4 regions of the Moritella sp. 28 genome follow, and region 3 is predicted to be linked to each of the others. Evidence: predicted binding sites of a transcription regulator. Region 3 holds the regulator's gene; each other region holds the start of a gene.
What was found. The regulator sigma-54, encoded in region 3, starts transcription at its own class of promoters, with help from an activator protein. The targets are predictions, from matches to a motif close to GTTGGCACGNNNNTNGNNT.

Region 1: the regulator sigma-54 is predicted to act here: its motif matches at 2,733-2,751, upstream of HWV02_RS16015 (flagella assembly protein FlgT).
Region 2: the regulator sigma-54 is predicted to act here: its motif matches at 1,962-1,980, upstream of HWV02_RS05680 (nitrate reductase).
Region 4: the regulator sigma-54 is predicted to act here: its motif matches at 2,056-2,074, upstream of HWV02_RS18985 (PEP-CTERM sorting domain-containing protein).

The regions. Positions count from the first base shown of each region.
Region 1 covers NZ_CP056121.1:3,630,479-3,638,079, forward strand. Annotated here, with positions in the region: gene HWV02_RS16005 (amidohydrolase family protein) at 1-111, opposite strand, end outside; gene HWV02_RS16010 (alpha/beta hydrolase fold domain-containing protein) at 204-1,286, opposite strand; gene HWV02_RS16015 (flagella assembly protein FlgT) at 1,531-2,694, opposite strand; gene HWV02_RS16020 (hypothetical protein) at 2,902-3,162, shown strand; gene HWV02_RS16025 (FlgO family outer membrane protein) at 3,203-3,889, shown strand; gene HWV02_RS16030 (LPP20 family lipoprotein) at 3,899-4,357, shown strand; gene menA (1,4-dihydroxy-2-naphthoate octaprenyltransferase) at 4,451-5,317, opposite strand; gene HWV02_RS16040 (transporter substrate-binding domain-containing protein) at 5,453-7,601, opposite strand, start outside.
Region 2 covers NZ_CP056121.1:1,230,124-1,237,724, reverse strand. Annotated here, with positions in the region: gene HWV02_RS05680 (nitrate reductase) at 1-1,914, opposite strand, end outside; gene HWV02_RS05675 (phospho-sugar mutase) at 2,157-3,878, opposite strand; gene HWV02_RS05670 (DJ-1/PfpI family protein) at 4,079-4,669, opposite strand; gene HWV02_RS05665 (LysE family translocator) at 4,705-5,334, opposite strand; gene HWV02_RS05660 (PhzF family phenazine biosynthesis protein) at 5,500-5,709, opposite strand; gene HWV02_RS05655 (putative quinol monooxygenase) at 5,729-6,004, opposite strand; gene HWV02_RS05650 (BCCT family transporter) at 6,226-7,601, opposite strand, start outside.
Region 3 covers NZ_CP056121.1:231,843-239,443, reverse strand. Annotated here, with positions in the region: gene HWV02_RS01115 (KpsF/GutQ family sugar-phosphate isomerase) at 1-671, shown strand, start outside; gene kdsC (3-deoxy-manno-octulosonate-8-phosphatase KdsC) at 673-1,221, shown strand; gene lptC (LPS export ABC transporter periplasmic protein LptC) at 1,218-1,778, shown strand; gene lptA (lipopolysaccharide transport periplasmic protein LptA) at 1,801-2,262, shown strand; gene lptB (LPS export ABC transporter ATP-binding protein) at 2,278-3,003, shown strand; gene HWV02_RS01090 (RNA polymerase factor sigma-54) at 3,053-4,570, shown strand; gene hpf (ribosome hibernation promoting factor) at 4,602-4,889, shown strand; gene rapZ (RNase adapter RapZ) at 5,032-5,895, shown strand; gene mgtE (magnesium transporter) at 6,045-7,403, shown strand; gene pmbA (metalloprotease PmbA) at 7,507-7,601, opposite strand, start outside.
Region 4 covers NZ_CP056121.1:4,297,160-4,304,760, forward strand. Annotated here, with positions in the region: gene HWV02_RS18980 (PEP-CTERM sorting domain-containing protein) at 129-839, opposite strand; gene HWV02_RS18985 (PEP-CTERM sorting domain-containing protein) at 1,319-2,020, opposite strand; gene iscX (Fe-S cluster assembly protein IscX) at 2,237-2,434, opposite strand; gene fdx (ISC system 2Fe-2S type ferredoxin) at 2,547-2,885, opposite strand; gene hscA (Fe-S protein assembly chaperone HscA) at 2,889-4,748, opposite strand; gene hscB (co-chaperone HscB) at 4,779-5,297, opposite strand; gene iscA (iron-sulfur cluster assembly protein IscA) at 5,367-5,690, opposite strand; gene iscU (Fe-S cluster assembly scaffold IscU) at 5,700-6,083, opposite strand; gene HWV02_RS19020 (IscS subfamily cysteine desulfurase) at 6,136-7,350, opposite strand; gene HWV02_RS19025 (Fe-S cluster assembly transcription factor) at 7,438-7,601, opposite strand, start outside.

The sequences.
Region 1 (7,601 bases), 1.7 Mb from region 3:
GGCATTAACGTGCATACTGAACAATAGGCTGCACAATAATATAATTTGTATAAACCACTGCACCGAAACAGAAAACAATTGGATAGGGCTAGCTAAGCCTTGAGTTGACATTCAGCCACTCCTTTATAAGTCAGTGAAATTATAAATAAAATAGCATAACAGGCGCTATAAAACCATAAAATCACGTTGCGCTAACCGGATAGCTAACTTGCAATCATTTCCAACTCATCATCACATTGTTGCACAAATTGACGGATTTCAGCGTACGCTTCATCGGCCTCTTCTAAATCAAATAAATGCCACACATGCAACATATTAGACCATGTTTGCAAGCGCACATCAGAACCTTGCGAGCACGCCTTATTCATATAACGTCGCGAGTCATCCACCATCATTTCGGTATCACTTGCATGAATCAAAATTGGCGGTAAACCAGATAAGTCACCAAAAATTGGCGATACTCTCGGATCGCTAGGATTCATCCGGAAAAGAATGGTTACCCAGATAAGTAATATAAATTGAGGAAAATGGTGAAACTTACCCATGAATGGGTTAAGTAAAAAGTCAGTTTTAGCATTATAGCTCAAGCTGTCATAACTAAAGGTACTATCAATACAAGGACATATCGCAATGGCAGCATCAACCTGACGAATTTTTTGATGCTTTAGCCAGCCAATTAAGGATAATGTTAAATTCCCCCCAGCAGAATCTCCAGCCGCATAGATACGATGACATGCCTGTTCATTATTTGGGTTATTGGCGAGTAGCCATTGATACGCATAACGGCAATCATAGATCCCCTGCTCACGCTTACCATCAGGGATCATTGCATAATTCACAGCAAACACTGCAACACCAAGTTCACGTGCTAAACGCTCTGTAACCACCCGGTGACTCTTCGCACTGCCCACCGCAAAACCACCACCATGAATATAAAGTAAGCGCTTATTTACATCACTTTTTTTATTTATAATCCACTCACCCATAATGTTATGGCCTTGAAAACTGGTCGATACAGGGATGATCTGACAATCCAATTCAACATCACCTAAACGATCAATATTTTTTCGCAATGCATAAAGATATTTACTCGGTTTAATAAAATCGATTGGCTCTTGAATACTTGCGAGCAACTCTAGCGCTTGAGGGTATTTATACGAAGGTGTCGGACGATAAAACGTCGCATTTAAATCCGCACTATCGTATTGACGAAGATCTTCGCCATACAAATTACGAATAAAAAGAAAAAGAACTAAAATAGTAATAGCAATAATCAAAAACCACATAATGATAGTATCCCGTGTTTGAACAACCACTAATCAAGCAATAAACTGGAATAAAAGCAATAGCAGTTTTATTTAAAAAAGTAATCAGGCCGTGTAAAAAATATAACAATAACACAAGATTAGCCTAAAAATATTAACGTTAATATAGCGCTATATCACAAACCCTACGATCAGCTACAGTCAAGCAAGCCAATAGCATTTACCTAAACTGGTTGTAGACAAACAGTCACAACCACTAAATTAACTAGTTTAAAATCACCAAATCATCTATTTGTACATTGGCAGTCGGTTGTCTATCAACCGTCATCAAACTTGCTTGCTGATCATACAGTTTGGTTACTTCAACCTGGCTACTACTATTGGTTTCTTTTTTACGGCTGATACCAAACTGATCAACATAACTACCCGTGTGTTTTATCATAAATTGATCGCCTAATTTTAAGCCATTATTACGACCGATATTAATGTTCACTTCATTACCATCAACAGCAATAACACGCGCTTCCACCAATTTACATTGCAAACTTGCATCTAAATCAAACAATACATCGTCAATAATTAGTTGTAAAGATGCACCAAACTCAGAGCGCCAAAATTTTAACGTATTCGTATCCACAATACGGTGCTTAGCAAACTCCCACTTTGCCACTTTACTGTAGTTACGATCAAACAATAAATTGCCATTAAAGCCATCAAAAACTTGTATATTCAGCCGGAAATTACGATCTGGTAAGTCACCGGCAAATATCTTCGCGATACCATTCACAACTGGTTTAAATGTCGATAAGTCGGTAATCGAGCCCAAAATAATATATTGGCTATCTGCTGACTTACTAATTTGCTTAATTTCTTGTGCTGTTAAATTACCTCGCAGCGGCAAAGAGCTGCCGCTAAAACCAATGTTTTGATTAATAAATTCACGCGCATCAAATGTTTGACTATTTTTACGTAAACTTTGGTACAACAAACGACTGAAAGATTCGTTTATGTTATAGATACCACCATAACTGGCTTGTTCACGATGTCTAATACCAAAACGCAATAAAGACACAGATTTTTGATACCCTGCACTCAAGCATTTATTACGGTCTGCAACAATATCAGTGACAATTTGAACGCTGATTTTATCCAGCTTTACCGACTCACTTTTTAAGCGAATATCTCTCACTTCGCCATCCATACGGACCTGAAATCGATCAGATAATATTTTCCCACCATTAAAGCTTTGTAAGCTTGAAACCGACGCGCCAGCATATAACAGTGCTTGTTTCAATGCATTACGTACTGCTAACTCGCGAGCAATATCAACATCACCATCAATAATAATAGCCTCACCCTCAACCTCATACCATTCCGCATGTAGAGTGAAAGAACAACAAACTAATAATAGTAGGAGAACGTTTTTCATTTTTAATCGCATATTAATTCTGAATATGTCTATTTTAAAAGCAAAATTTGTACCAGATCAAATTTTTATAAAAATAAAACAGTATCGAGGTTAAGTTATATAGATAAAACGCTATTATAATAATAAATAATACCGAACCTACCTTATTGGCAAGTAATTTGCTTGTATTTATCTATAATCACGTATCGCGCAACTTTAGGAACAAATATGAAGCGTTTTTTACTACCGTCATTAGCGGTTGTGTTGACTTCAGCATGCACAGTGATAGAAGAACCTGGACATGTTTTATTAACGGGCGCAAATACCAAAGTACAGCCTGTCGTTATTAAACAGATTATTGTTCAACCTGTTTACCAGCCAAATGCCAATATGGCACAAAGTGTGCTTACTAAAGAACAATACAATAATATATTCAGAAGTCCTTATACCTATCCTTACCGCCGAGACACCTCAACCAGCGGAAAATAACGGTTTAACGACAATAATTAAAAGCACTTAAGGAAGTAATATGAAAAAGGCAGTCATAGCTATCAGCCTAATTACCTTACTCAACGGTTGTGCATTAAAACAGCCACCTAGTACCCCTGACGAGGATAAAGAAACACCGCCTCATTCAACTTGGGGTGGTAATTCTTATGAGCCAAAATATCCAAGAAGTTTGTTACCAAACCAGCCGATAAACTACACCCAAGAATTAAGTTTTATCATCCGTGGTTTAGCGGATCAATTGATCGTCAATGATTTGTCTATTATTCCCAATAATGAACCGATTGCCGTCACTTCTTTCGTCAACCTTGACGATCTGTCGACAACAAATTGGCTCGGCCAATCGCTATCGGAATCCTTTATTCACGAATTAACCATTCGCCGTATTCCAGTGATTGACTATAAAACCACAGGTACTATCAGTGTGACTGGTCAGGGTGATTTTGTATTCACCCGTGATTGGAAAAAATTACGCGGTCAATTACCTGTATCACGCATCCTAACGGGCACCATGTCACGTAACAGTGAAGGTGTGATCGTTAATATGCGGGTCATTAATATGGAATCAGGTTTTGTTGAGTCAACAGCGCAAGGCATTATCCCTAACCATTTGGTGATTGGTGGTTCAAATAGTATGGGGCCACTCGAAGGCCGTGGTCGTTATATTTATCGTACTGGTTCAGCGCCTTCTGTTCGTATTACTAATTAAGGTTTATCAATGAAATATCTGCGTTTGCTTATGCTTGTAACTCTGGTTAGTTTAACAGGTTGTACACTATTAGAAAAAAATACGGTTTATGATATCAAAGAACCAAAGTCCTTCCCTGTACTCAAAGCAGTTGGCTATGCTGCGTTGAGTTCTCAGCCAGGCAATAGTGAAAGTGAACGCATGCTTAATGCAATGCGTGCATCTAAATTAGATGCTTATCGAGAGTTAGCAGAGCAAGTCAGTGGCCAAGAGATTTATAGTGATACCAACTATAGATCGCGAACGCTGCAAGGCGAGAAAATGGAGGCATCAGTATCCGGTATCATCCGTGGTGCACGAGTGGTGCAAACTTACCCTATTAATGAAGATGTATACGCAACAGAGCTAGAGCTCGATTTTAAACGCGTTTTTGAGTTATATAAGAATACATCGTCAATGCCAACTCGCGTCCAAAAAACACGCTATTAAGTACATCCGTATTTGAAGATACCCTAAAATAGAAATACCGAGTTACATCCCAACTCGGTATTTTTCACTCATTAATAACCTATCTATTCTACATTAACCAATGACTAAATCCGCCGAATACAATATCCCCCACAATAATACCGTCATCGAGGTTTGCGCTAACTGCAAATTTAATTGTTTGCCATTACGTTGATAAATAGCGATACACAATGCGAGTTGCACTGGCAATACTAAAATCATAATGAGTACAGGGTAACTGTCCACAGTCATTAATAACGAAGGTAATAGCATAGTTATACAATAAAGGTGCTTACTTGCTTTCACGCCCAAGCGGGTTGCTAAGGTAAATTTTTTCGCGCGACGATCGGAAGTAATATCACGAATGTTATTCACCAGCATAATTGCGACAACGAGAAAGCCTATCTGACTAGCCGGAATAAAGACATCGATAGTCAGCACTTGTACCTGCAGATAGTAACTTCCGACAACGGCAAGCCAACCAAAATAAAGAAAAACAGCCACCTCACCAAGTCCATGTGAAGCCAGTGGTCGAGGGCCACCGCTATAAATATACACACCAACTAGTGATAGCAACCCTAACAAAACATAAATCCAGCCACCCACATAGATAAGATAACAACCACTGACAATAGCCAGAATACACATGGTAATGATACCAGCGCGCAAATGTTCAGCCGATATGAGCCCTTTTTGCAACGCACGAGCAGGACCGAGTCTATCATCACCGTCGACACCATTTTTACCATCGAAATAATCATTAGAAAGGTTAACCGCAATTTGTAATGTCATGCAGCAAATCATGCAAAGAATGGCGATATAAAAACTGAAATTATGTGGGGAGTCGACCCAAGCTAGCGTTTGCCCAAGTAAAATAACCGCCAGTGCGACCAGTAACGTTTTTGGACGTGTAACAAGAAACCAAGAGGATAATGAATTCATAGTATTTAACGGCGTAAAAAGAGAATGAAACCAGCATAAAATACCCCTTTAGTGATGTCCACTTTTATTAAGGGGATAAAAAAGGTCATCCCAAATAGAATGACCTTACGCAATATTTAGTGTAATAACCAACGATTATTTACTCGTAAACCGCTCTTTTCTCAAAATATTATCATATGTTTCAAAACGTCGCTTAATCTCACGAATGTAATGCACAGGCTCTTGTCCACGCACATACCCATAACGCGCTTTAGCTGCATATTTAGATTGAGACAGCAATAACATGGCTTTCTCTACATGGCCAAACCAGACATCATCACGCCATCCTTTTTGTTTAGCTAAACGCATTGCATCTCGAACATGCCCAGCCCCGGCATTATATGACGCTAACGTGAACCAGATTAACTGATTATCTTTAACCTCATCTTTACGCATACGTTCACGCACCCAATTCATATACAAAACACCGGCTTTAATACCCTGCTTAGGAACATGCACATTACTGATCCCTAATTCTTTCGCTGTACGCGGCATTAATTGGAACAAACCTTTCGCGCCCGCCATTGATTTAGCGTTAGGATTGAAACGACTTTCTTGATGCATTTGTGATACTAACAAACGCCAATCAAAATCATATTGGCTCGCGTATTCTTTCACAATGTCATCATAAGGTGATAATACGCCGGAATTATTTTGACGAACGTAATCTTTATAGTGGGTATCTAAACGTCTTTGATTTTTAAAGTATTTATTGTAAATAACGTTATAAAATAGCCCCTTGTAATGCTTCTTAATAAAGGCATTCGATTTTTCTAATAGCTTATTATTTCCCGATGTAACCGCCCAGCTTTGGGATTTAGGTGCACCTAATGCCATTAACGACTGAATATCATCACGAAATGTCATTTCAATATCAACAATATGACTATCTGCGATCGTCATCTCGTATTCTTTATCCCCCACTTTTTCAATGATTGATTCTGTTTCCTGACTTTCTGGTACGCCAATCAAATTAATATTTTTGACCGTTTTTTTCAATTCCACAGCACTCTCCCAATACGAGCTCGATGGTCTAATATAAATATTACTATTAGCGAGTTCGACGGTAGAACTAATTTCAGGATGATCTTTATGGGCGACTACTAACTCAGAAGCGTAATGATACGGGCGAGAGAAAGCGATCCCCTTATCTCGTCGCTGTACCGTCGGAGTTAAAAATCCCAATGCGATATCTGCTTTATCCTCAAGCAAATAATCAAGTAAAGCGACATTGTTCGGTGCGACAATAATTTCATAGCGCAGCTTATGCTCTTTAGCAAAGCGTTTTGCTAATTCATAATGGAAACCAAGTAACTCACCACGCCAAATATAATAAGAAGAAAGGTTATTACGTAATACAAAGCGGACTGTTCTAGATTCTTGAATTTTCTGCCATTGGGTTTTATTACTATGTTTTGATTTTCGCTTAACGTTAGCAATCAAATTTTGTTCTTTTAAAAATTGATTTAGTTGTTTTAACAACGTCTTGTTATTTGGATCAACACCCCAACCAAGTTGACGCGTCACACTTGCCTGCAAGCTCATTTTAATGTCATCACGATAAGCAATTGCTGACTTAATTAAGTTTTTATCTTGGATGGTAATATCGTACTCACCACTGGCTAGCTTATCGTATAAGGCTTCGTGGCTAATAGCGCTATCAACTAAACGAACTTTAAGCTTAGGATATATTTTTTGTAATCCTAACGCAGTCGACTCGTAACTCTTCCCCTTTTGAATAACGATTTCACGACCATTCAAGTCTTTAGCTGAGTTTAAACTTTTACTTTGGCTACCCATCACCAAATATTCTTTAGTAAGTAAATAAGGTTCTGTAAAATTAACCAATTTAGCTCGACCACGTGTCTTCGTTAGATTTGCAGCAATAAGATCGCCTTTGCCTCCTAGCAGCATAGGAATAAGATCAACAAACTTTTTAACACGAATTTTTTCAATTTTTAAATTGTTTTCGTCAGCAAATCGTTGCAGATACTCTAATTCAATATTTTGTGGGTGCCCGCGACGAGGGAAAATAATTTCACCGCCCGCCCACGTTAACACACGTAATACCTTCTGAATTGACACGGCGACTGGTGGAATGGGTACAATATCGACATCAGGAATCACATCGTTGGTTGCCACTATAGAAGAATTGTTAGTGACAATAGACTGAATAGCAGGTTCGATACTGATCGTAGGATTTGAACTTACCACTGTATTTGGCTGTAAAGATACGATGAACGTA
Region 2 (7,601 bases), 1.0 Mb from region 3:
TTCAACCGCAACTAAGCTACCGTCAACAAGACCGCGTTCGGTGAGATCTTGTGGGTTAATCGACAATAACGGTTCAGGCATATGACCGTTAAGTTTTGTTGCTAACCCTGTTCGGCTCATGCTGTGCCATTGGTCACGGTTACGACCCGTATTTAAAATCATTGGATAATCTTTACAGACTTCGCTTGCCGCTGATCTGTAATAAAGCGAGATGAAATTAGCTTTACCAGACGGTGTTGAAAACTGGCCATCAGTGAATAATCGCGCTTGTGACTCGTCACCATGTATTGGCCACTGCATAGGCTGGTGCTCTTGATAATCTTGTTCTGCTAATACCGCGATATCTAAACCTCGCGGTAAAGTTTCTTGTTTAAATCCGGTCATCTGCGCATATTCAGAAAATACGTCTGCTTCGCTGTCAAAACTAAATGCTTTACCAAACCCCATGCGTTTGGCTACCTCAGCTAATAACCACCAATCGGCTTTTGCTTCACCCACACTCGGTAAGAAACCACGTTGACGCGATATACAGCGTTCTGAGTTAGTCACGGTACCGGTTTTTTCACCCCACCCCTGCGCAGGTAACAATACATCGGCACAGGCGATGGTATCTGATTTAGCAATACAATCAGAGACAACCACCAGCGGGCAATTTAATAACGCCTGCTGAATTTTGTCAGAATCCGGTAAGCTTACAACAGGATTGGTACCCATAATCCAAATTGCTTTAATCTTGCCTTCGTGCACTTGGTCAAACATATCAATAGCTTTGGCACCAGTATTTGTCGCCAATTTATCGGTATGCCAGAATTCACTCACCAGTGCATGACTTTCTGGGGTAAAATCCATGTGCGCGGCTAGCATACTGGCAAGGCCACCCACTTCACGGCCACCCATGGCATTAGGCTGACCGGTCACAGAAAATGGACTAGCGCCCGGTTTACCAACACGGCCTGTCGCTAAGTGACAGTTAATAATTGCATTTACTTTGTTCGTACCACTGGTCGACTGATTGACACCTTGACTAAATAGCGTCAAGGTTTTATCAATATCAGTAAAACGACGGAAAAAAGCCATCATAATATCGAGTTCAAGATTACAGAATTCAGCCAGTTCAGCCCAACTTGGTGTTGATTGATAAGCAGACGCGAGTGCTTCTTCAAAACCTTCGGTATGTTGAGCGATATAATTGAGGTCACATGCATTTTCTTGATCAAGAAATTCTAACAAACCATTGTAAAGTGCGACATCCGTACCCGGTCGAATAGCTAAATGCAAACTCGCTATATCACAGGTGTCCGTGCGACGCGGGTCGATGACAGTTATTTTCAAATTCGGATTTGCCATTTTCGCCTGTTTAATACGGCGGAATAAAATGGGATGACACCAAGCGAGATTCGAGCCCACTAAACAAATATGTTCAGCTTCTTCAATATCGGCATAACAGGCAGGTACTGCATCTTCACCAAAGGCTCGTTTATGAGCGACAACAGCAGAAGACATGCACAGACGTGAATTAGAATCAATATTACTGCTGCCGATGAAACCTTTCATCAATTTGTTGGCAATATAGTAATCTTCGGTAAGTAACTGACCCGATACATAAAAGGCTACAGCATCAGGGCCGTGCTCGGCAATCACTTTGTTAAACGATGATGCAACATAGCTTAATGTGGTTTCCATACTCTGCGCTTGGCCACGAATATAACATTCGGTAAGACGTCCTTCTGGGACTAGGGTATCGGCTAGCGTTAATCCTTTAGAGCAAAGATTACCTAAATTGGTTGGGTGTGATTCATCACCACGAATAGTAACGGAGTTATCTTGATTTACTTGCGCTTCGACACCACAACCGGTACCGCAATAAGGACATGTCGTTTTAACCCACTTGGGTATTTGTTTTAGCTTCTGCATATGTTCATCCTTGTTTACGCATATTCATATTCATTTATATATAGATAAAGCAAAAATTCAGCCAAGTCTATAGTTTTGGGGGAAGTAGGCGTAGATCACAAGGAAAATGTATTTAAAATACGTGAAAATAAGGGTTACAGTAAATTTTAGTACTTTGAAATAAGGTTTTAAAGGACGATAGTAGTGCTTGAAATAGCTAAGCGCACCAAATTAGTGCGCAAAATCATAATAATAAAATCGACTTACTGAGGCAATGATGCCTGATGAACCAAAATAAAGGCATCCATCTCGGCCTGAGCTCGAGCCTGAACACTATCTAAACTATCTTCAGCGGTCATGGTTTCGACCACTTCATAATAACATTTGATTTTAGGTTCAGTGCCTGACGGCCTAACAATAACGCGCGAGCCACCTGCTAACTTGAAGATAAGCACATCACTAGCAGGTAAATCAATTGACTCTGTAGAGCCATCTTTAAAGATTCGTAGACCGCTGCTAATATCATCCGTACTCAAAACCTGTTTATTAGCAATCTCTGTCGGTAGATCTTTACGCAGACAATCCCCAATGTTCGGCGTCGTCGGTTGAAGGGCTATACTCACCTGAGTGTTTAAGTGAAACCCATGCTCACGATAAATCTCTTCTAACCGATCCCAAACAGTCTGTCCTTGGCTAGCCAACTCTGCCGTTAACAGGGCAAATGCCACAAGTGCAGATAAACCATCTTTATCCCATACCATAGAGCCAACCATATAACCTAAGGCTTCTTCATAGGCAAACAAACACTGGTTATCATCACTTTGCTCAGCCATAGCCACATTCGTTAACCACTTAAAACCAGTCAGGGTTGTCAAACAAGTAGCACCTAGGCTAGCTGCTACTTTCGATAATAGACTAGAGGAAACAATAGTTGTGCAGGTTAAACGATTATGTTCACTTGCGTGATTCATGAGGTAATGACCCAATAATACGCCGACCTGATCGCCAGTGAGCATCTGATACTTACCAGTCTCTGTACGCACAGCCACAGCAAACCTATCTGCATCAGGATCGTTAGCACAAGCCAGCGTTGCATCATGCTTCTGCGCCTCGGCAATAACAAGATCCATCGCACCTTTCTCTTCAGGATTAGGGAAATTGACTGTCGGAAAGTCTCCATCAGGCTCTCGCTGCAACGCCACTGAATAAACCTGAGATATCCCTGCATCGTTAAGCACTGTTTCGGCCATTTCGGCGCCAACACCATGCATGGCAGTATAGGATAGGCTCACTAACTCTGGCCGGGTATGATTCTGCAGCACAGCTGCATCCTTTATCCCTTGGCGGTAGCTTTGATAGTAATCATCCTCCAGCATAATAAGTCGACCTTCAGCACACGCGGCTTCAAGTGTCAGTAAACGAATACTTTCTGTTGCTGCCTTATCTATACATGCTGCGATTCCTGAATCATGAGGCGGAATGATCTGTGTACCGTTACCCCAATATACCTTATACCCATTATACTGAGGCGGATTATGGCTAGCAGTTACGACAATACCCGCAGCGGCATTAAGGTGAGTTACCCCAAATGCAACTAACGGTGTCGGCGCTACCTTACTGGTCAAATAAACTTTAATTCCCATTGCAGCGAGTACACCTGCAGCATCGTGGGCAAACTGCTTTGAATCATGGCGGCCATCGTATCCAATGACAACACCTCGAGTCTCAATATCTTTTACCTGTTGTTTAAGGTATGCACCTAAACCCGCAGAAGTTTGTTGTACTACTAAGCGATTCATTCTCATAGGACCAGCGGCAACAATACCTCTAAGCCCAGCAGTACCAAATGCGAGCCGTCCCGAAAATCGTTGCTGCAACTCAGCTTCATTATTGATATCAAGAAGCGCCTGCAATTCCTGTCGAGTACGGGGATCGGGATCGCTTTTAATCCAATGATTAACTTTAAACTTTAAATTTGTATCCATAATTCACTTCACCTGATATCAATTGTACTGCCCAGCCAAAAACCCGACCAGCAAATGAAAATAATTATCATTACACTAATCCTAGCATCCATAGAGAACAAGGAAATTTTCACTTTAGAAGAAAAGGTAGATAAAAAAATATGATATTAATCATCATAGGTGGATTACTGCTCAAACAAAACAGACAAGATTAAATAATTTCAGATCATAACGGCATAAGGGTCATTATTCGCATCGTCATTCCACTGATACTCAGTCAAATGTTCAATACGTTTAGCCTCAGACTTTCCTTTGAGGTGCTGTATATAAAAAAGTGCGGCATCAGTACCCGCAGAGACACCTGAAGAAGTCAAAAACTTACCATCATCAACCCAACGAGCACTAGGCTGCCAATGCACTTTATTTGATAAGCTCGTCACCCAATTATAAGCCATCTTGTTTGTCGTCGCTTGGCTCCCGTCCAATATGCCCGCTTGAGCCAATAAAGCAGAACCAGTACAAATAGAAAACACCTTTGCGGACACTTTTTCCTGTTTTTGTAACCAGATCATCAACGTCTGATCTTCGACCAGCTTTCGAGTACCTAAACCACCAGGAATAATAAGCAGATCACATGGAGTCACAGTATCTAAATTAACATCCGTAACAACTCTTGGTCCTTGATAGCTTCTCGTTATATATTTAGAACCAACGAGTTTTATTTCTACATTTACCATATGCCCAAGCATCTCAATTGGCCCATGTAAATCCAACGTTTCATAATCATCAAATACCAAAGCTAGAATTTTCATCGTGTTTTCTTTTGTGGCTACAGATAAACTTAATATTACTTACTTATCGCCAAATACGCACCTGCTGCGATCATAATACTACCAGCACCTCGGTTTAATCGCTGATGTGCCGCTGGTGTCTTTAGCATTCCAGCCATTCGACTCGCACCTAAAGCGATCAACATCAACCCAGACATCAAGGCAATCGATGACAAGACGGATACTAACGCAATATCTTGCGCCGTTAGTACGGTCAGATCGATAAACGTTGGCAAAAATGAAATATAAAACAAGATCACTTTCGGGTTTGAGGCTGAAATTAAAAAACCTTGAGTAAAACTCGCTAACATTGCTTTTTCTTTCTGCGCTGTTGTTTCAGCTTGAATGTCACTTTTAATCTGAGGTAAGGCTTTCAGCATTTTATAACCAAGATAAATCAGATAACTGGCGCCTAAATAACGAATAGCGGTGAATACTTCGGACCAGTTCTCAGCAATGGTAGCAAGACCCAAACAGGCCAATATTAGATAAAGCACATCACTACCAATCATCCCCATTGCGAGCATGATACATTTTTTGGGGCCATCGACCATGGCTCGCGCCAAGATCGCAAATACACCCGGTCCAGGTGTGATACCAAAAATAAATATCGCGATAAAAAATGTAATCGCAGACTCAAGTGACATTTACAGTTCCTTATAAATAGGTTTTTTTATAAATGATTCAGCACAATAAAAATGACTACATCATAGCCATTCATCGAACCGATTTTATTCGCGACGCCACCCACTTTAACACTGGTTATCTTAGCGTCCTGAAACCAACAGATGCTGTGATAATCGACGCACAATTCATCGCCCTGCCTTGTTCAAAAATATAGTCATTGGTGGTGGTAAAAAAGACACCTCAAAATCGACTTCATCATTCGACACAAAGGCCGTTTCAGAATAGCCAACCGCTTGCGCTACCTTTAGCTTTTGCGCATCTGATAGCTTATCGGCATTAAGCACCACGCCCGCAGGGTTGCCACCAGAATCTCCTTTCTCTGTATTCACTGACATATTGTTAACCGATTATAACTTACTCAAGTATCTCATAATGTCTTTCTACATTAGCGGCAGCCTTGCCCCACGCTGAGTTTTTAACCCTAGCTTGGTGCTGATCAAACGCAGCCTTATTAATGAATTCTTCATACACATCGAAACGGTTAAGGTTAATTTCAGATTGAGTGACGTTAAACATCAAGCATCCTGGTTCATTACGCGTTAACTCTTTATGACTTATTAGCGCTTTCTTAACCGCAGACAAATCAGCCGTCGGGACTATGATAAATCCTTTTAGAATTACTTTATTCATCCATATCTCCGTGTGTATTTAAAATAACCCATATCCTAAAATATAACGTAAAACACACCGTTGAAATTATAATGCGTGAAATTTGCGATCTGACTAGAACAAAAAACGGCCTCAAGCATACATTTGAGGCCGTTGGCGTTCACCAAATGACATTTTAAAAGATGTCATTTTCAAACTTAAATTTAATACTTAAGCTTTAACACTTAACTTTCAATTCAGTTTTACTTGTATAAATGGCGCTCTGAGTTCAGACCTTTAATGAGGCTGACACACATGATTAGCAATACAAACGTAAATGGTAATGCCGTCGTTACAACACCGGCTTGCAGAGCTTGTAGAACTTCCGTACCACCCACCCATAGCATAACACCCGCAATTGTACCTTCTACAGTGGCCCAAAAAATGCGTTGTGGCACTGGCGCGTCAATCTTACCGCCCGATGTGATGCTGTCGATCACAAGTGAACCAGAGTCAGATGACGTAATAAAGAAGATTAATACTAAGATAATCGATAATACTGATAACACATCACCAAACGGCAGAGCATCGTATACGTGAAATAAAGACAGTGAAATATCAGTTAAACCATTGGTACCCAATTCACCGACTTTATTAACAACTTGATCGATAGCAATACCACCGAACGTCGCCATCCACACAAGTGTTATTAGCGTTGGAATAAAGATCACCGCACAAAGGAATTCACGTACTGTACGGCCTTTAGAAATACGTGCAATGAACATACCTACGAATGGTGACCATGAGATCCACCATGCCCAGTAGAATACAGTCCAACCGTGCATCCACGCTGTATCATCACGACCATGAGGATTACTTAAACTAACAAAATTTTGTGCATAAGCAATAAGGGTTTCAGGAATTGATACCGTTATCACATCAAAGCCAATGATCATGACAAAAATAAGTAATGCGAACGCAAACAGCATATTGATATTGCTCAATACTTTAACGCCACCGTCAATACCACGTATAACCGAGAAGATCGCAATTAAAGTCACAAAGGCAATCACAATCAATTGTAAGCCAATACCGCCATCAATACCAAACACGTGATTGATACCACTTGCCGCTTGTTGCGCGCCTAGACCAAGCGATGTCGCAAGACCAAATAACGTCGCAAGCACAGCCATAACATCAACAATGTGTCCAGCCCAGCCCCACGCTCTGTCACCAATTATCGGATAGAATACCGAACGAATTGATAGCGGAAGTCCTTTGTTATAAGCAAAGAAAGCCAATGATAAGGCAACGATACCGTAGATAGCCCAGCCATGGATACCCCAGTTATAAATCGTTGCGGCAAGTGCTAACGATTTTGCTTCAGGCGTTAGTGGCTCAACATTAAATGGTGTTCCCCACCAGTTAGTGAAGTAAGCCGTCGGCTCTGCAACCCCCCAGAACAACAGACCAATACCCATACCTGCCGCAAATAACATCGCCATCCAAGAAATGGTTGAATGCTCTGATTTTGCTCCTACACCACCAATACGGATCTTACCAAGCGGCGATAAGATCAATACCATAGTGAAAAAGACAAAGAAATTAGTCGACCACATAAAGAACACATCAAAGTCTG
Region 3 (7,601 bases):
CAGGTGAATCAGATGAAATTTTAGCGTTATACCCAGTACTTAAACGTTTAAGTATTCCCATTATTGCGATGACAAGTAATGATAATTCAACCATGGCGCGCGAAGCAAAAATTAGTTTATGTATTAAAGTTGATAAAGAAGCTTGCCCGTTGGGATTAGCACCTACATCGAGTACTACTGCAAGCCTAGTGATGGGTGATGCTATCGCTGTAGCCTTACTTGAAGCAAAAGGGTTTACCGCTGATGATTTTGCACTCTCTCATCCCGGCGGTAGCTTAGGCAGAAAATTATTATTACGTATTTCAGACATTATGCATAAAGGTAACGACGTACCAAGCGTACAACAAACCGAGACAATCTCTGATGCGCTATTAGAAGTCTCTAGCAAAGGGCTTGGTATGACGGCGGTTAATAACGGGTCTAAGCTGGTTGGTATTTTCACGGATGGTGATTTACGCCGTATCCTTGATGCACGTATAGATATTCACCAAACCCCAATCAGTGAAGTAATGACACAAAGATGTGTTACTATTAATAGACATATCTTAGCTGCAGAAGCCCTTGCAGTCATGGAAAACAAAAAAGTTAACGGCTTAATTGTCGTCAATGAACAACAAGAGCCCGTCGGCGCCTTCAACATGCATGACTTACTACGCGCAGGTGTACTATAAAATGATCAATACATTATACGGTCCAATCCCACAAGACATCTTAACCAAAGCAAAAACATTAAAACTACTCATTTGTGATATAGATGGTGTTTTTTCTGACGGCCGCGTGTACATGGGAAACGACGGTGAAGAACTAAAAGCCTTTCACACTCGCGATGGTTTTGGCGTAAAATCACTCCTTAATGCCGATATCGAAGTTGCTGTGATCACTGGCCGTCAATCGACAATTGTAGCTAACCGTATGCAAGGTTTAGGTGTTAAGCATATCTATCAAGGCCAAGACAACAAAGTGATCGCATTTAATATGCTGCTCGAAGAACTAAAAATATCGCCAGAGCATGTGGCTTATATTGGTGATGACGTCATTGATTTACCAGTAATGAATCTTTGTGGACTCAGTGTTGCCGTTGCCGATGCCCACCCGCTTGTTAAAAAAAGTGCTGACTTTAGCACCTCTATTCGTGGTGGCTTTGGTGCAGTAAGAGAATTAGCAGATCTAATCCTATTGGCCAAAGGGATCTTAGACCAAGCACAGGGCACCTCTGTATGAGCCGCCAAAACATAGGAATTGTGATTCTCTTTCTTTGTGCACTTGGTATTTGGCGTTTTTTTTCGCCTGATGACGAGTCTGCAACGGCACAGTCAACCAAATATCAGCCTGATTTCACCGCTCAAATACTACGTAGCGTTGAATTTAGTATTGATGGAAAAATTATACGTCGCATTTTTGCAGATAGCATGGAGCATTATGGTGAGTTAGGCATGACAATGTTTACTAACCCCGTTATTATTATTTATGATGAAAATGCACAAGCGACATGGAAAATCAAAGCAAAAGAAGGTAACTTCAGTAGCGACGACGTGGCAACACTACGAAACGATGTTGTCATCAAGAATATGAAAAAAAATGATTATATTGATGCCATTACTACCAGTTATTTACAATTAGAGCTTGCCGAAAATTTGGTGCATAGCGATCAGTTAATTACCATTTCAGGGGACTTATTTCATCAAACAGGTGTCGGACTTGAAGGTGATTTAAAGCAAGAATACATGACTATCCTTAAGCAAGTTGAAGCGATTTATACTAATGATGAAAAAATATAAAGTTTTACTATTAACATTATTCATGAGTAATTCAGCCCTCGCATTAGAGTCTGATTTTACAGAGAATGTAGTCGTTAATGCCAAACGTCAAGAAGTGTTTATTAAAGAGAACCGAGTCATATTTTATGATAGTGTCGTGGTGACTCAAGGGACGACATTAATTCATGCCGATAAACTCACGGTCTTAAGCTCTGGCGAAAAAGGCACAGAAGTAATGATTGCCATAGGGTCGCCAGCCACTTTTTATCAAGAGCTTGATGACGGTAAGAAAATTAATGGCGAAGCAGATGAGATCCGCTACGAGCTAGGTAAAAAACGCTTAATCTTGTCAAAAAATGCACATTTACGCCAAGCTGATAGCGAAGTTAAAAGTGACAAGATTATCTACCAAATTGACAAACAAGAAATGATAGCCGAAAGCGGCAAGCATGAATCTGATCGAGTGATCACTATTTTCACTCCTGAAGACAACAAAACTAATTAGAGTAGATGAATTCATATGGCACGTTTAAAAGTATCACACTTAGCAAAAAGTTATAACAAACGAAAAGTTGTGTCAGATGTGAGTCTCGAAGTTGAATCAGGCCAAATTGTTGGTTTACTCGGGCCTAATGGCGCAGGTAAAACCACCACCTTTTATATGGTAGTTGGCTTGGTTAAGCGAGATCATGGACAAATCTTCATTGATGACCAAGAATTAACGCATGAGCCAATGCATATTCGTGCACAACAAGGTATTGGTTACTTACCCCAAGAAGCGTCTATTTTTCGTCGTTTATCGGTAACGAAAAATATCATGGCAATCTTAGAGTTACGAACTGAACTCACGCGTTTCGAACGTGAAGAAAAGTTAGAAGAATTATTAGAAGAGTTCCATATCACCCATATTCGCGATAGTTTAGGCATGAGCTTATCGGGTGGTGAACGCCGCCGTGTTGAGATTGCCCGCGCGCTTGCGGCAGATCCAAAGTTTATTTTATTAGATGAACCTTTTGCTGGCGTTGATCCAATCTCGGTAGGTGATATTAAAAAAATTATTCAACATCTGCGCGATCGTGGTTTAGGGGTATTAATTACCGACCATAACGTACGTGAGACACTCGATGTATGTGAACACTCTTATATTGTGAGCCATGGACATTTGATCGCATCTGGTACTTCTGAAGAGATTTTATCCAACGAAAAAGTGAAAGAAGTATACCTTGGTGATCAATTCCGACTATAGTTTGATATTGATACGTTACCGCATTTAAGGAAGAGAGAGTAGTCGTTAGATGAAGCCATCATTACAACTTCGTATGAGTCAATCTCTGGCAATGACGCCACAGTTGCAACAAGCGATTCGATTATTACAATTATCGACCTTGGAGTTACAACAAGAGATTCAAGAAGCATTAGACAGTAATCCGCTACTGGAACAAGAAGATCCCAACACAGCTCAAGCAAACGATACAGAAAGTAGTGATGAGCATAATCCAAATAATAACGACACAGTTACCGATGCCAGCCAAATAGAAGTTAGTGATGCGCTCGCCAGTGAAGCCATGCCAGATGAATTGCCTAATGACAGTAATTGGGATGATGTCTATACCCCTCAAATACAGACTCACAGCAGTGCGGGTAGCAGTATTGATGGTTTAGACCAAGTCTATCAAGGTGAGACCAGCGAAGGCTTATACGAGCATCTCATGTGGCAAATGGAATTAACCCCATTTTCTGACACTGATCGTGCTATTGCCGTTGCGATTATTGATGGCATTGATGATCATGGCTACCTTAATCAGACTTGTGAAGACATCCTGTCTAGCGTCAATAACGGTCACCAAGAACTTAGCGACAGTAGTAAAGAAAATAGTGAAGAGCAAGTTGAATTAGACGAAATAGAAGCAGTATTAAAGCGTATTCAACATTTCGATCCCATCGGCGTTGCAGCGCGTTCATTACAAGAATGTTTATTGATCCAACTCCAGCATTTACCTAAAAACACACCTTGGTTAACAGAATGTCAGCAAATAATTCAGTCTCACATGGATTTATTAGGCAATCGCGACTACCGTCAATTAAGCCGTAAGACAAAATTAAAAGAACCACAGCTTAAAGAGATCATGCAATTAATTCAGAGTCTAGAACCCAGACCTGGCAATGTTATCGATCAGACTGAAGGGCTTTATGTAATTCCCGATGTTTTAGTAAAGAAAAAAAATAATCAGTGGGTAGTCGAGTTAAATCCTGACATTGTGCCAAGATTAAAAGTGAACAATGAATATTCAAACTTGTCGACAAGCAATCGTAGTAGCAGCGATGGGCAGTTTATTCGAACGCATGTACAAGAAGCTAAATGGTTTATTAAAAGCTTAGATAGCCGTAATGAAACCTTACTAAAAGTAACTAAAAGTATTGTTCAACGACAAATTGATTTTTTTGAGTATGGCGATGAAGCCATGAAACCTATGGTTTTAAATGATATTGCCGAAGAAGTGGAAATGCACGAGTCAACCATTTCACGAGTAACAACGCAGAAGTTTATGCATACACCACGTGGTATTTTTGAACTTAAGTTTTTCTTTTCAAGCCATGTAAGTACTGACAATGGCGGAGAATGTTCATCAACCGCTATTCGAGCATTAATAAAAAAATTGGTCGCGGCAGAAAATGTCATTAAACCATTAAGTGACAGCAAGATTGCTGATTTACTTGCTGATCAAGGTATCAAAGTGGCTAGACGTACGATTGCAAAATATCGGGAGGCACTAAGTATACCACCGTCTAATCAGCGTAAAAGCCTATTATAAGGCTAATCCAACCTTCATAGGGGAGACATATATGCAAATTAATTTAACCGGTAGACATGTAAACATTACAGACTCACTGAAAGATTATGTTGATAGCAAGTTTTCCAAATTAGAACGGCATTTTGATCATATAAACAATATCCATGTGATTTTAAATGTCGAAAAATTACTTCAAATTGCAGAAGCAAAAATACATTTAAATGGGGGGGAGATCTTTGCCGTGCATGAACACAATGACATGTATGCCGCAATTGATGGCTTACTGGATAAGCTCGATCGCCAAGTGATTAAGCATAAAGAGAAGTTGATTCGTCATTAATTTTAATCTCGCCACAGATAACCTAAAGGAAAACCACTTTTTCCTTTAGGTATTAATGCTTCTGACATAATTAAAACATATCATATCCAAATCAATTGCGGGATAATGAACCCATTATTTTATATCGCTGTGAGGATAAAAGATGAAATTAATAATAGTCAGCGGCCAGTCAGGATCTGGTAAATCAATTGCATTACGCGTGCTTGAAGATCTAGGCTACTATTGCGTAGATAACCTACCAGTAAAATTACTACCACAACTGCTAAAAACCTTAAATGACCAAACCGAAAAAGTGGCAGTGAGTATTGATGTCCGTAACTTACCGACAGAAAAAAAAGAATTAAACGACATAATTACAGAGTTAAGAACGAGCACCGATCTGACTAGTTTATTTCTTGATACTAACCAGTCAGTCCTTATCAAACGTTATAGTGAAACCAGACGCCTTCATCCGTTAACAAAAGATGAGCTATCTCTATCACAAGCGATTGAAATAGAAAAAAAACGATTAAGCCCTTTAGCGTTACTTGCTGATTTAAAAATCGATACTACTGAACTCAATATTCATGAACTCAGTGAACAGATTAAAGAACGTATTTTAGGAAAGAAAAACAACCAACTTGTCTTAGTATTTCAATCATTTGGTTTTAAACATGGCCTACCTATGGATGCCGATTATGTATTTGATGTCCGTTTTCTACCAAACCCCCATTGGATCCCAGAATTAAAACCTTACACAGGTCTTGATGAACCCGTCATTAAATACCTGAGCCAACAGCCTGATGTAATGAGCTTTTCACAACAGATTGAAAACTTACTCACGACTTGGTTGCCAATGTTAGAAAAAAATAACCGCAGTTATGTCACCGTTGCTATCGGTTGTACAGGCGGCCAACATCGCTCGGTATTCATTGCTGAACAATTAGCAAAGAGCTTTAAACTACAAAATCGTGTAGTGCAAACTCGCCATCAAACCTTAGAAAAAAATAAACATAAAACTATCTAGGTACTCATTTGCAATGGCGTTAACGATCTAAACAGTTAATTATTTTACTTTATTGTTAATGCTGATTATAAATACAGATTAAGCTAGAATTACGCAGCACCAGCAAGCAAGGTCTTGCAGAAGAAGAATAATAAGAATGGGGACGACATATGCCAGAAAAGATGGAGCATGACAGCACACACCTACGTTTAAGCGAAGTGAACGAAGCACTTGATAGTGGTATGTTCATTCACGTTAAACGAATGCTCTACCAAACGCCCCCTTGTGATATTGCGTTATTACTGGAATCATCGCCACCAGCAGGCCGTAAAGTACTGTGGCGTTTAACCGACTCTGAAATGCAAGGTGAAATCCTTGACGAACTTAATGAAGATGCCAAAACCAGTATTCTCAAACTGATGGATACGGAGTCCCTTGTCGCTGCGACAGAGGGGCTCGATACTGATGATTTAGCCAATATTCTCCGTAGCCTACCAGACAGTATCTATCAAGAAGTTATCACCCAAATGGATACCCAAGATCGTCAACGTTTAGAAACAGCGATGGCGTATCCAGAAGACACTGCTGGCAGTATCATGGACACAGATACCATTACTTTAAGACCAGATGTGACTGTCGATGTGATCTTACGTTATATCCGTTTACGCGGTGAATTACCCGATGCCACAGATACTTTATACGTGGTTGATAAAGATGATCGCTTAATTGGCGATGTGCCCTTAGCCATGTTATTAACAACAGATCCAAACAGTGTGATTAGCACTATTATGGATCGCGAAGCAGAAACCTTACCTGCACATATGGATACCTCAGAGGTTGCCAAGCTGTTTGAACGTCATGACTGGATCTCTGCGCCAGTACTTGATGACTCAGGTAAACTACTCGGACGTATTACCATCGATGACGTGGTTGATATTATTCGTGAAAATGCCGAGCATGACATGATGGGTATGGCCGGTATGGATGACGATGAAGATACCTTCGCGCCAGTAATACAAAGTACCAAACGTCGAACACTCTGGCTTGGGGTTAATTTAATTGCCGCACTGACTGCTGCATCCGTCTCTAACATGTTTGAAGCGACCTTAGAACAACTCGCTACACTTGCTATTTTAATGACCATTGTGCCAAGCATGGGCGGTATTGCCGGTAATCAAACCCTCGCATTGGTTATTCGTGGTATGGCGGTTGGTCATATTAATGACGACAATAGCCGTTGGTTAATTGGTAAAGAAGCCATGGTTGGCGCACTGAACGGGGCTATCTGGGCAATATCTATTGCAATCATAGTATCATTATGGAAAGGCGATCCATCTCTGGGGCTGATCATTGGTGGCGCGATGTTTATCAACATGGCGATGGGGGGGCTTGCAGGCGTGGTCATTCCACTGGCAATGAAGAAATATAATATCGATCCTGCCTTAGCTGGCGGCATGGCACTCACCACCGTTACCGATGTCGTCGGTCTATTTGCCTTCTTAGGCATGGCAACACTAGTCTACGGTTAACCTTTATAACGAAAGCAGAGTTCAGAAAGTAAAGTTAATAGCCTATAACGTAAAAAGCCTGTGTCATCATGACACAGGCTTTCTCACTTAAACCTAGGGGATATTAGTTACCTGCAATCTGCATTGATTCTAATAGTGTAGAGCCCATTAGAATACTGCTACGAACATCGATATCGTTACCGACTGCAACAATATTTT
Region 4 (7,601 bases), 1.0 Mb from region 3:
GCCGGTTCTCTACCTGAAAGATCCGTTGGTGGCCTAATTGCTTATTTCCTTAAACTAAAAAAGCTATCGCTAGCATAACTAATTAGAAAAATTGGTTATGTTAGCGATAGCCTAAACTAAATAAGAGATTAATCATTAGATTTATAAGTAGCTTTGCGTCGAAGCATTAATGTTAACCCTAATAATCCAAATCCAAATAGCGTTAAACTACCTGGTTCACTTACATTAATAGGGGGTGGCTCTGGATATACTTGTAATAAATCTTGCGCTCCATCGTTATGGTAGACCTCAACAATAACGTCATTTGTCCACGAATCTATAGAGTTAAGATAATCTGCCGCAAGGTCTACACCAGTATCGAATATTTGATATAAAATAAAGTCACCAGCACCTAGATCAAAACCATTTGTATTGTAGTCTTCATGCACAATTTCCCAAAGTGCAATCTGGAAGGCTGCAGCAGTGGTTGCATCTGAAATACCGGCATATTGGTTTGTATAGAGGCGGCCTATATATTCAGCCACAGCAGGCCCTGTTCCAAAAGGTTCGGGGTCCGTGGCTGGGTGGAGACTGTAATCAGCCGTATCACCAAAACTAATTGGCTCATTCAACTCAATACAAAAAGCTAAAAAATCAGTTCCTGTCGTATTATTCGTGAAGTTAAACAACCCTGCAGATGAGAACCCCCCACCTCCCCCAACACCACTAAGAGAATATAGAACCCCCTCACTCCAACCATTTTCCCAAGAGTTTAAGGTTGCAGAAATTGTAGTCGCACTTACTTGGTTAGCCGATAAAATTAGGCTGAAGGTTAAAATTAATTTATGTATCAATTTCATATTTCAATTCCTATTATATAAATACATACTCTCTAAAGCATTTGTCGTGCCACAAAAAAAACAGCTAAAATACAATACGTTAAATGCAAAGTGGTAGTTTGAACATGATAGGTGTAAAAAAAATCAACGCTTTAAATTAAATTTTTTAATACTTATCCTTGTTTTTGACTTGCATAAATTCGCTATTAATATGGACGCGTTCCATCTCATGCGGCGAAGGATCTACTGTTCAGACATTAGTTGACTTAGATGAAAACAAGCTTGGTATGGGAGTAGTTCCACGCATAGAGGAGCAAGTTTGAAAGAATAAAGATTGTACATAGCAGTTGTGGGGCTAGCTGTAACAGCGCTGGAAACACTCGATTTTTTACCTGAAAGATCCGTTGGTGTCTTAATTGCTTATTTCCTTAAAACCAAAAAACCATCGCTTAACATAATCAATTCAGAAAAATAGGTTAATGGCGATGGCTAATCTGAGACTAATCATTAGATTTATAAGTAGTTTTGCGTCGAATCATTGATGCTAACCCTAATAATCCAAACCCAAATAACGATAAGCTTGCTGGTTCGTTTACAGGAATAGGGGGCGGTTCTGGATATACTTGTAATAGATCTTGGGCTCCAGCGTTACGATAGACATCAACAACAACGTTATTTGTCCACGAATCTAAAGAGTTAAGATAACCTGCTGCAATATTTGCACCGCCCGGAAATGCTTGTACCAACTGAAAGTCACCTGTGTGTAAGTCAAAGCCATATGTATTGTAGTCTTCATGCACGATTTCCCAAAGTGCAATCTGGAAGGCTGCCGCTGTGCTTGCATCAGAAACACTGGCATATTGGTTTGTATAAAGGCGGCCTATGTATTCAGCCACTTCAGCCCCTGTTCCAAAAGGTTCTGGGTCTGTGGCAGAGTAAATAGTATAGTCTGCAGTATCACCGATATCGATTGGCTCATTGACCTCAAGACAAAAAGCTAAAAAATCTGATTGTGTCGTATTATTGGTAAAATTAAATAATCCAGCCGATGAGTATCCATAGCTACTGGGTGCTGTATATAAAACCCCCTCAGTCCAACCATTTTCCCAAGAGTTTAAGGTTGCAGAAATTGTAGTCGCACTTACTTGGTTAGCCGATAAAATTAGGCTGGAGATTAAAATTAATTTTTGTATCAATTTCATATTTAAATTCCTCTTATATAAATACATACCCTCTAAAGCATTTGCCATGCCATAAAAAAAAGTATTTAAATACAGGCTATTAAATTCAATTAATAGTTTAAACATAACAAAGTGTAAAAAAAATCAACGCTTCAAAGTTAAAAAAAAGCCCATAATCAGCATATGCTAATTATGGGCTTATTCTGTATGGACGATTAGCTATTAACAATTAAATTGTTAATATTCATCAATCCAAGCAAGCATCACGGCTTCAAGTACTCTTTCACCACAATGATTAGGATCATCGGTAAAATCGTCCAACCCTAATATCATCCGACGCAAGTCTGTAAACCTTACTTGCTGTGGATCTTGCTCTGGATAATTTTCAGCTAATGTAATGGCAATCTCTGTACTATCCGACCACGCTAATGCCATAAAAACCTCCCTAAAAATATGTGCAGCAACAAATAGACTGCACACTTACTTTCAGTTTAGTTTGCTTACGCAATTTATGCGTAGGATAAAGACACCTTAGCTTAACAATCAGTTAATGGCTTTCAGATACCATATTGATCGTGTATTTAGGGATCTCAACAACCAAATCTTCATCTTCGACGATCGCTTGGCAACCTAAACGAGAGTCCGGTTCTAAACCCCATGCTTTATCTAACATGTCATCTTCAAGCTCATCACTTTCTTCTAATGAATCAAAGCCTTCACGTACAATCACATGACAAGTAGTACAGGCACATGATTTCTCACAAGCATGTTCAATGATGATTCTATTGCGAAGCGCAACATCAAGGATCGTTTCACCTTTCTCAACGTCTACAGATAGACCTTCTGGGCATAACTCTTCATGGGGTAAAAATATAACTTTTGGCATTTCTTAGACCTTATCTACCGACTGACCCTGCAACGCTTTACGGATTGATGCATCCATACGACGAGCAGCAAAATCTTGTGTTAATTTATCGACTGTTTCAATTTCTTTTTCAATCGCATCTCTGTCATTACCTTGACGGATCTGATAAAGCGTTTGAATCGCTGTTTCAATGGCACTTTGCTCTACATCTGACAACAATGCTTTACCGTCTTGTTGTAAGGCTACGATCAGGCTTTCCATTACACGGTCTGCTTCTAGCTGTTGTTCAGCTAACATGCGCGCAGTTACATCTTCTTTCGCATATGTCATTGAATCTTTAAGCATGTTAGCCACTTCATTATCACTTAAACCATACGACGGTTTAACTTGGATAGAAGCAGATACACCCGATGATTTTTCCATCGCGGATACACTTAACAACCCATCCGCATCAACTTGGAAGGTAACACGAATATGCGCAGCACCCGCCGCCATTGGTGGAATACCTGTTAACGAGAAACGCGCTAATGAACGGCAATCATCAACCAATTCACGCTCGCCTTGCAACACGTGGATTGTCATTGCAGTTTGACCATCTTTAAACGTGGTAAACTCTTGAGCTCGTGCGACTGGAATAGTGGTATTACGTGGTATCACTTTTTCAACTAGGTTCCCCATCGTTTCAAGACCCAGTGACAATGGTGTTACGTCTAGTAATAACAGGTCTGAATCAGGTTTGTTACCGACTAATACATCGGCCTGAATCGCAGCACCAATTGCAACAACTTTATCTGGATTGATACTTGTCAGTGGCTCTTGTGCAAAGAACTCACCTACTTTTTCACGTACTAATGGTACACGTGTGGAACCGCCGACCATAACGACTTCAAGTACATCGTCTTTACTGATATCAGCGTCTTTTAACGAACGACGACATGCTAATAAAGTACGTTTGAGCAATGGCTTAATAAGATCTTCAAATGTTGTTCGGCTTAATATGCCCTGCCAATTCACTGCTTCTAATGCAATATTAATCTCAACACTATCGTTATCTGTTAGTGCTTGTTTCGCATGTTTTGCTTCCGTTAGTAGTAGGCGTTGCATCGCTAACGACTGCTCACTCACAAGTCCAGCTTCAGCACTGATCCAGTCCGCAACTAAATGATCGAAATCATCACCACCCAGTGCAGAATCACCGCCTGTTGCAAGCACTTCGAACACGCCTTTATTTAAACGTAAAATAGATATATCAAACGTACCGCCACCCAGATCATAAACCGCAATAATACCTTCTTGGCCAGCATCTAAACCATACGCGATCGCGGCAGCCGTTGGTTCGTTTAATAATCGTAAAACATTTAACCCTGCAATATTTGCAGCGTCTTTCGTGCCTTGACGTTGTGCATCATCAAAATAGGCGGGTACCGTGATCACCACACCGTTAAGCTCACCTGCAAGTGTCTCAGTGGCACGTGCTGCTAATGCTTTTAGAATTTCTGCAGATACTTGTACTGGATTAAGTTCACCAGCCACCGTCTTAATTAACGGTTGGCCCGATGCCGACTCAACAAGTACATTAGGAATACGCGTAGTATTAATATCAGTGAATGCTTTGCCCATCAAACGCTTTACCGAAGAAATGGTATTTTCTGGATCGGTTATCGCTTGTTGTGCTGCGTCGTCACCAACCACAACTGAATCTGTAGTATAATGAACCACTGACGGTAAAATATCTCGACCAGTCTTATCAACTAACGTTTCAGCACTGCCACTACGGACGCTTGCCACTAATGAATTCGTTGTACCTAGATCGATACCAACAGCAAGTTTATGCTCATGAGGTGCTGCCGTTTGTCCCGGTTCAGCAATTTGAAGTAATGCCATGTTTTAGGTTCTTAAATTTAAATTATTTGATTAATAATCAAGTAAACTATCTTCAAGTGTACTTAATTGTGTTTGCAGTTTGCAGACAAACTTTAATTTACGCACTACATTTGCCGCGTCGTTATAATGCTCAGCGCTGATTAATTTATTAAATTCTTGCAGGTACGCTTTAATCGATAATGTTAATTCATCATCAAAGTCTGCAATTTCTTGCTCAGGATCAGCTGAATGCGGAATTTCTTCAAGACGCTCGTGTTGTTCCATCTGCTGCATAAGAAACATTGGGTCTTGCAATGTTTGTTGCTCACCACGGATATCTTCATGACAAACGGCAAGGATATATTCAGCACGTTGAATTGGCGACTTAAGAATTGAATAAGCATCATTAACTTGTGATGATTTTTGCACCGCTAATAAACGCTCGCGCTCACTGTTATTGGCAAAATTATCCGGATGTAGTGAGCGCTGTAATTCTCGATATGTTATAGCTAAACTGGCATTATCTAGTTCAAAATTAACGGGTAAACCAAACAGCTCAAAATGGTTCATCTGACGACCTTTACTGAATAGATTAAATAAACAAAACCCAAATAACGAGGTTATTTGGGTTTATCAATATTATACGCTGAAGCTTTCACCGCAGCCGCATTCGCCTTTCAGGTTGGGATTGTTAAATTCAAACCCTTCATTAAGGCCTTCTTTAACGAAATCTAACTCGATCCCGTCAAGATAAACGAGGCTTTTTTTATCCACGATAACGGTAACGCCTTTTTCAACAAAAACTTCGTCGTTCTCGTCAATAGCGTCAACAAACTCAAGGACATAAGCTAAGCCAGAGCAACCAGATGTTTTCACACCTAGGCGTAAACCGGCACCTTTACCACGTTTATCAAGGTAGCTAGCAACACGCGCTGCAGCAGAGTCAGATAAGGTAACTGCCATATTAAGCTCCTAAGACACTTTTTTCTTTTTGTAATCATCAATTGCAGCTTTAATTGCATCTTCAGCAAGAATTGAACAGTGAATTTTCACTGGTGGTAATTCTAGCTCTTCAGCAATAGTCATATTGGTGATTTCGCCTGCTTGCTCAATGCTCTTGCCTTTTACCCATTCGGTAACAAGTGAGCTTGATGCGATAGCTGAACCACAACCATAAGTTTTAAATTTAGCATCTTCGATAATGCCGTCATCATTAATTTTAAGTTGTAACTTCATTACGTCGCCACACGCTGGTGCGCCTACCATACCTGTTGCGATAGATGGATCATTTTTATCAAATGAACCTACGTTACGTGGGTTTTCATAATGGTCGATTACTTTTTCGCTATAAGCCATGATATAACTCCTTCAAACTAAATATAAATCTTCGTGAAACAAGGGTGAACGATTAGTGGTGATCCCACTCGATAGTGCTTAAATCGATACCATCTTTAAACATCTCCCATAGAGGTGACATTTCACGAAGTTTACTGATGTTTTCTTCAATGATGCTGGTTGCATAATCCACTTCTTCTTCAGTCGTAAAACGGCCGAATGAGAAACGAATTGAGCTGTGTGCCATTTCATCGTTTAGGCCTAATGCACGCAGTACATAAGACGGTTCTAGACTTGCTGATGTACAAGCAGAGCCTGAAGAAACAGCAAGATCTTTCAGTGCCATCATTAATGACTCACCTTCAACAAAGTTGAAGCTTACGTTCAAGTTACTTACGATACGTTGTTCAGCATGACCATTTAGATATACTTCTTCGATACCTGCGATACCTGCCCAGAAACGTTTACGTAATGCTTCAGCATGGTCATTATCTTTTTGCATTTCTTCTTTAGCAATGCGGAAAGCTTCACCCATACCCACGATTTGGTGAGTTGGTAATGTACCACTACGCATACCACGTTCATGGCCTCCACCGTGCATTTGTGCTTCTAGGCGGATACGCGGTTTACGTTGAACGTATAATGCACCAATACCTTTAGGACCATAAATTTTATGTGCCGATACCGATAACATATCTACTTTTAGTTCAGAGAAATCGATTGGTAATTTGCCCGCACTTTGCGCAGCATCTACATGGAATAAGACTTTCTTAGAACGACAAAGTTCACCCAATGCAGCAATATCATTAATCGCACCGATTTCGTTATTCACGTGCATGATACTAACAATGATTGTATCTTCACGGATTGCAGCTTCAAGGGTTTCAACCGTAATTAGACCTTCAGGTGTTGGGTCTAAATAAGTTACTTCGTATCCTTCACGCTCAAGCTGGCGACAAGTATCCAGCACAGCTTTATGCTCAATTTTACTTGTGATGATATGCTTGCCTTTCTTGTTATAAAAATGCGCAGCACCTTTAATCGCAAGATTGTTTGATTCAGTTGCGCCCGAAGTAATTACAACTTCTCGTGGGTCTGCATTTACTAAATCTGCAATTTGATTACGAGCAATGTCTACTGCTTCTTCAGCTTGCCAGCCGAAACGGTGTGAACGAGACGCAGGGTTACCAAAAATGCCGTCCATAGTTAAGCATTGCATCATTTTTTCTGCTACACGTGGATCTACAGGCGTAGTGGCAGAATAATCCAAATAAATAGGTTTTTTCATTTAGTCATTGCTCCATACAACACCGTTAAACGCTAACAGTGTTCATACTTATAATTATAATTCTATTATGTTTTTATTAAACAATTATCAAATAATATTTACATCAATTTTATTTAACATTTGACGGTCATGATCTTGTTCGTTGACAATCTGCTTTATCTCATTATTTGCCATCAAATCAGCAAGCGATATGTTATCAAGAAAATCACTAATCCGTTCACTTAAATCATCCCAAAGTGAATGCGTTAAAC